Regions from separate parts of the Bacillus sp. LR--39 genome, predicted to be linked through region 2. Evidence: predicted binding sites of a transcription regulator. Region 2 holds the regulator's gene; the other holds the start of a gene.
The links. The regulator Rex, encoded in region 2, represses fermentation and respiration genes when NADH is low (regulators of the CRP and FNR family bind a similar motif). The targets are predictions, from matches to a motif close to TTGTGAAATATTTCACAA.
Positions count from the first base shown of each region.

Region 1 (3,415 bases), on a different contig from region 2:
CAGAACGGGCCGATGGTGTTAACCAGCACTCTGCGTTCTAATTCATTATGGCCAAGAAATCGGGTCGAAATGCCGACACCGAAATCAAAACCCTCTAAAAAGAAAAATCCGACAAACAAAACTGAAACGAGTATAAACCAAAGATCATGAAGTGACCCCATGGTAGACCTCCTGACTGAACGGATCCGTTGACACAGGAACATCCTTATGATCATCATGGTCCGCACCTTTTTTAATTTCACGAACGAATAGGAAAACAAGCAGCGCGCCTAAAATCAAGTACATGACGCCGAAGCTGATAATTGAAAACAGCAGAGATCCCGTCGTTACGTTAGGAGAAACGGATTGTGCGGTCGTCAATTGTCCCATGACCGTCCACGGCTGGCGGCCGATTTCAGTCATAATCCAACCGGCAGAGTTCGCAATGAATGGAAATGCGATCAGTGCGATCATGCCCCGTAAATACCACTTGCTCGTATGAAGCTTTTTGCGGCGGTTCAGAATAAAGCCGGCAATCGCGGCAAAAATCATAAGCGCGCCCGCTCCCGCCATAATGCGGAAACTCCAGAACGTCGTTTTAACAGGCGGGATATAGTCGCCTTTTCCGTACGTTTTTTCGTATTCTTTTTGAAGTGTTTTCATCCCTTTCACACTGCCGCTGAACTTCTGGTAAGCCAAGTAGCTGAGTGCGTAAGGAATTGAAATTTCTGATGTGTTTTTTTCTTTATTCGTATCAATATTCGCAAAAGCCGTCCACGCGGCAGGATCACCGCTGTCATCCCAAAGCGCTTCACTGGCAGCCATTTTCATCGGCTGCGATTCCATTAAATGCTCAGCCTGCATATGTCCGCTGAACGCAACGCCGATACCGGCGATCAGACCGACAATCATCGAAAGCTTGAAAGATTTATGGAAGAAAGGCACTTCTTTTTTCTTCAATAATTTAAATGCGCTGACACCGGCGATAAAGAAAGCACCCGTCGCAAGCGCCCCGAAAATGACGTGAGGGAATTCAACCCAAAGCTGAGGGTTTGTCAGAAGCGCCCCGAAATCATTCATTTCCGCGCGGCCGTTTTTAATCGCAAAGCCGACCGGCTCCTGCATGAATGAGTTTGCCGTCAAAATCCAGAAAGATGACATAATCGTTCCGAAGGACACAAGCCAAATGCAAAGCAAATGCACTTTTTTAGATAAACGGTCCCAGCCGAAAATCCATAATCCGATAAAAATAGACTCCATAAAAAACGCCAAAAGCGCTTCAACCGCAAGCGGAGCACCAAATACGTCTCCGACAAAACGGGAATAATCAGACCAGTTCAATCCGAACTGGAATTCCTGAAGAATCCCTGTGACGACGCCGACAGCGAAGTTAATTAAAAAGAGATGCCCCCAAAATTTAGCCATTTTGAGATAGGTCTCTTGTTTTTTGACAACATAAAGCGTCTCCATCAAAGCAACCATAAACACAAGCCCGATAGACAAAGGCACAAACAAGAAGTGAAACAATGTTGTAGATGCAAATTGAATGCGGGCTAATACCAACTCACTCATGATGTTTTTCCTCCAATCTGGTAAATTGCTCAACATTTCACAAACATAGCGAAATCATTGCTCGGTATTTCACAAAAAATGATATATTTGCTCAATGTTTCACAAATTCGTCAAAACTATTGAAATATCAGCCTGTACACCCTGGGGGACAGCGGCTGTCATAGAAATGATTCAATATCATTACTTTACAACGATTCAGCCTAAAAAAAAAGATCAATATACCTAAAATAAGGCTGAAATTGTGACCGATTAATGTCGGATTTGTAGAGATTTTATGTCAGCACATAGGATATTTGTCCCTTTGATATCGTACCTCTTTTTTATTCGTGTGGCGAACAAAATGCTTTTCTCGGTGAAAAAGCCCGCCAAATTGCCATTTCGAGAAAGAAAATGTGAAGAAAACATGTCCTCTAGTAAATTCATAATATATGAACAATTTAAATTTTTTAGTAAACTTTAAATGGGGATATTTTTTCACTACATAACGACTGGGGGAACAAGCATGGGAGAACTTCAACCAAAATTGCAAACGGATTCAATCCAAAAACAGGAACGGACTGATAACTGGTTTGCCAGAGCAATGAATATAAGAATCGGCATTATTCCTCTTCCTATTTATATCCTGCTTTTTTTGCTTATTACGGTGTTTGTCATGAGCCGTGATGTAAAAAGCGACATTCTGACATCAATTGCCGTCATGAGTTTTTTCGGATTTACCTTCGGCCAGATCGGAAAATCCATTCCGATCGTGCGGTCCATCGGCGGCCCTGCGATTCTCGCAACCTTTATTCCATCCGCTGTCGTCTACTACCACTTGCTTCCGAAAGACATTATTACTTCAACAACAAAATTCACGGAAAGCTCCAACTTTCTCTATCTATTTATTGCCGGTATCGTCGTCGGCAGTATTCTCGGGATGAAAAGAGAGACGCTCGTCAAAGCTTTCGTCAAGATTTTTATTCCGCTGATCGCCGGCTCAATCGCGGCCGCCATCGTCGGCTTATGCGTCGGGACGCTGCTCGGGCTCGGCTTTCAGCACACGCTGCTTTATATTGTCGTTCCGATTATGGCGGGGGGTGTCGGTGAAGGCGCGATTCCTTTATCCATCGGCTACTCCGATATGATGCCGATGTCCCAGGGAGACGCCTTTGCGCTTGTGCTGCCGTCCATCATGCTCGGCAGCCTGTGCGCCATTATGTTATCGGGTTTGCTGAATGTCATCGGGAAACGCAAACCGGAATGGACGGGCAACGGGAAGGTTGATAAGTCTGATCATTCCGCTCCCGCATTGGAACAGCCTACCAATGATAAAACGTTTGATTTGTCCTTTTTCGCTTCGGGCGGTATTTTAGCGGTTTCCCTCTATTTGGTCGGCATGCTGGCGCATGATTTCTTTCAGCTTCCGGCTCCTGTCGTGATGCTCGTCCTTGCCGTTCTCATTAAGCTGTTCAGGCTGGCGCCGGCTTCGATTGAAAACGGAGCCTTCGGCGTCTCGCGCTTTTTCTCGACAGCCGTGACCTATCCGCTCTTATTTGCGATCGGCGTTTCAATGACACCGTGGGACAAGCTGATTGCGGCGTTTACGATCAGCAACATCATTACCATTTTATCAATCGTCGTCACGATGATGGCCGTCGGTTTTCTGACCGGAAAATGGCTGAATCTGTATCCGATTGAGACGGCGATTATTAATGCCTGCCATTCCGGCCAGGGCGGCACCGGCGACGTCGCGATCTTGAGCGCCGCTGAACGGCTTGAGCTGATGCCGTTCGCCCAAGTGTCGACCAGGATCGGCGGAGCGATTACCGTGAGTGTCACCCTTCTGCTGCTTCATCAATTCTATTAAACTGAAAAAAGCCTCCGC
Region 1 covers NZ_JBSIOT010000002.1:213,148-216,562, reverse strand. Annotated here, with positions in the region: gene cydB (cytochrome d ubiquinol oxidase subunit II) at 1-161, opposite strand, end outside; gene ACWHAR_RS10790 (cytochrome ubiquinol oxidase subunit I) at 145-1,551, opposite strand; gene ACWHAR_RS10785 (2-hydroxycarboxylate transporter family protein) at 2,054-3,397, shown strand.
Region 1: the regulator Rex is predicted to act here: its motif matches at 1,639-1,656, upstream of ACWHAR_RS10790 (cytochrome ubiquinol oxidase subunit I).

Region 2 (3,415 bases):
CGTGTCGATGTCGAGATGGTTCGTCGGTTCATCCAGAACAAGCAGATCAGGCTGGGTCAGCAGCAGCTTTCCGAGCGCAAGCCTTGTTTTCTGACCGCCGCTCAGGCTTTGCACTTTCACGGAATCGTCAAATTTTCCGAAGCCGAGGCCGTGAAGGATAGATCGGACGTCCGCTTCATATTGATAGCCGCCTTTATCCTTGAAATCCTGCTGAAGCCTGTCATAGGTTTTCATCAGCGTCTCAAGCTCCGCGGGGGCGGCTGTGGCCATCTTTTCTTCAATAGAGCGCATCTCTTTTTCCATTGCTTTCAGGAAATCAAAAACGCTCAGCAGTTCTTCTTTTATGGTAAGCTGGGATTCCAAGCCTGTGTGCTGGGCAAGATATCCCATCGTTAATTCTTTCGGTTTGATTAATTCACCCTTTTCATATGAAAGGTGACCTGCGATAATTTTAAGGAGAGTTGATTTGCCGGCTCCGTTTCTGCCTACTATGGCGATGCGATCCCGAGATCTGACTTCGAGCTTTATATTGTTTAAAATAGGATCAGCGCCAAAAGATTTGGATAGCTGATTAATTTGTAAGATCATCATATTATTTCACCTCTGTTATAATAAGTTAAGTGTAGCTTATCAACCTGCTGTCAGCAAACAATACATCAGAATTGGAACATTATAGGATAAGACATCAGGGAGAAAATAGTGTATGATCAGAAGTAAGGAGAGTTTAAATATGAATGGATTTTCTCATTTTAATGAAGAAGGCCATGCCCGCATGGTGGATATAAGCGATAAATCTTCAACAGTCCGTACTGCCGCTGCGATATCCAGCGTACACATGAAGCATGACGTGTACAGCAGAATCAAAAACCGCGAGATCGGAAAAGGAGACGTGCTGGCTGTCGCACAGGTGGCAGGAATTATGGCCGCAAAGCAGACGTCAGCGATTATCCCGATGTGCCACCCGCTTTCTTTAAGCAGCGTTGACATTTCATTCGGCTGGGAGGAAAAGAATTCCGAAGCCGTTCTTCATATACAGGCAAGCGTAAAAACGAAAGGGAGTACAGGTGTGGAAATGGAAGCGCTAACTTCCGCTTCAGTCTGCGCTTTGACCGTTTATGACATGTGCAAGGCGCTGGATAAAGGAATGGTCATCGGCCCGACCTGCCTCTTGGAAAAAACAGGAGGGAAAAACGGTGATTTTAAAAGAGATGCATCTGAGTATAAAGTGGAGGACCAATCATGAACAAGGATCAATCAAAAATTCCACAGGCGACGGCAAAACGGCTGCCGCTTTATTATCGCTTTTTAAAGAATTTACACGCGTCAGGAAAGCAGCGCGTTTCATCAGCTGAACTGAGCGACGCGGTAAAAGTCGATTCGGCCACGATCCGCCGGGATTTTTCCTATTTCGGGGCGCTCGGCAAAAAAGGATACGGCTATAATGTGGATTACCTGCTGTCATTTTTCAGAAAAACACTGGATCAGGATGAAACGACGAACGTCATTTTGATCGGTGTCGGGAATTTAGGGACGGCGTTTCTTCACTATAATTTCACAAAAAATAATAACACAAAAATATCTATGGCTTTTGATGTGAATCAGAGTAAAATAGGAACTGAGGTAGGCGGTGTGCCTGTCTTTGATCTTAATGATTTAGAGCTTCACATTAAGGATGAACCCGTGGCGATTCTTACCGTTCCGGCGGTTGCCGCCCAGTCAATCACCGACCGGCTCGTGTCGCTCGGAATCAAGGGAATCCTTAACTTTACGCCGGCCCGTTTGAATGTGCCGGATCACATTCGAATTCATCATATAGATTTAGCTGTAGAGCTTCAATCATTGGTTTATTTCTTAAAGCATTATTCTGTTTTGGAAGAAATTGAATAGCGAAAGGAGGAGCTGCACATGATTGGTCCTGGAAGCCTGGCGGTTATCGGTGTGGTGGCGGTGATTATTTTCGGTCCGAAGAAGCTTCCCGAATTAGGAAAAGCGGCGGGGGACACGCTTCGTGAATTTAAGAACGCTACTAAGGGATTAGCCGGTGAAGAAGAGGAAAAAAAGAAAGAAGAACAGTAAGATAGGATGACGCGTATGAGAGTGAATCAAATGACGCTTGTGGAGCATATTGCCGAACTTCGGAAACGATTGCTGATTGTGGCGTTATCCTTTACGGTTTTCTTTATTGCCGGCTTTTTTCTGGCAAAACCTATCATTGTGTATCTTCAAAAAGCCGATGAAGTAAAAGAGCTCACCCTTAATGCTTTTAACCTGACGGATCCGCTGTTTATCTTTTTGCAGTTCGCGTTTATCATCGGCATCATTTTGACTTCGCCGATTATTCTCTATCAGATTTGGGCGTTTGTCAGCCCGGGTCTGTATGAGAAGGAGCGCAAAGTAACACTCAGCTATATTCCGATTTCGATCGTGCTGTTTGTCGGCGGTGTGTCGTTTTCTTATTATATTTTATTTCCGCTGGTCGTTGATTTTATGAAGCGGGTCTCGAATGACCTCGATGTCAACCAGGTGATTGGGATCACTGAGTACTTTCATTTTCTGCTGCAGCTGACGATTCCGTTCGGACTGCTGTTTCAGATGCCGGTGCTGATCATGTTTTTAACGAGACTCGGTGTTATCACGCCTAGGTTTTTATCGAAGATCAGGAAGTACGCATATTTTGTGCTGCTTGTGATCGCCGCGATGATTGCGCCGCCTGAGCTGCTGTCTCACTTGATGATTACCATTCCGCTTTGCATTTTATACGAGATCAGTATCCTGATTTCAAAAGCGGCGTATCGGAAAAGGCAGACCGGCAGTGAATCTGACCAGGACGTATCAGCATAAAAAAGCCATTTCTCAATGATGAGAAATGGCTTTTCTTTTATTTTTGATTTTTTTTCACTTTAAATGAGAAGGCGAACATTTTAAACGAGATGCTGATATTATAAGCGGCGAAAACCATCAGCAGTATGGAATAAAAAGACCACATGCTTCCCGGAGAGCTTGCGGCCAAATACGTAAAGATACAGCCGACTGCGAAATAAATCAAGCCCCAAGTCATTGGGTTCCTCATACAAACAATCCTCCAATAATTAATTGCATTTGCTCACTATGCTGTTCAATATATTTTTGGGCGGGGCCGAGCTGCATGACCACGACAATGGTATTCATCATGACATGGGCGAATATCGGCACAATAATCCGTTTCGTCTGCACATACAAGAACGCAAAGGTAAAGCCCATGGCCGTATACAGCAGCAGGTGCGTGAGGTCTTGATGCACAATGCCGAAAATGACGGAACTGATCAGTCCGGCGATAAAGAAATTCGTTTTTTCACATAATACACCGAAGATGATCTTCCGGAAAATGATTTCTTCAAGAATCGGCCCGACGATTGAAGAAACGATAATCATGAGC
Region 2 covers NZ_JBSIOT010000004.1:5,672-9,086, forward strand. Annotated here, with positions in the region: gene ACWHAR_RS17010 (ABC-F family ATP-binding cassette domain-containing protein) at 1-591, opposite strand, end outside; gene moaC (cyclic pyranopterin monophosphate synthase MoaC) at 731-1,243, shown strand; gene ACWHAR_RS17020 (redox-sensing transcriptional repressor Rex) at 1,240-1,887, shown strand; gene ACWHAR_RS17025 (twin-arginine translocase TatA/TatE family subunit) at 1,906-2,076, shown strand; gene tatC (twin-arginine translocase subunit TatC) at 2,083-2,841, shown strand; gene ACWHAR_RS17035 (YdiK family protein) at 2,879-3,070, opposite strand; gene ACWHAR_RS17040 (CPBP family intramembrane glutamic endopeptidase) at 3,067-3,415, opposite strand, start outside.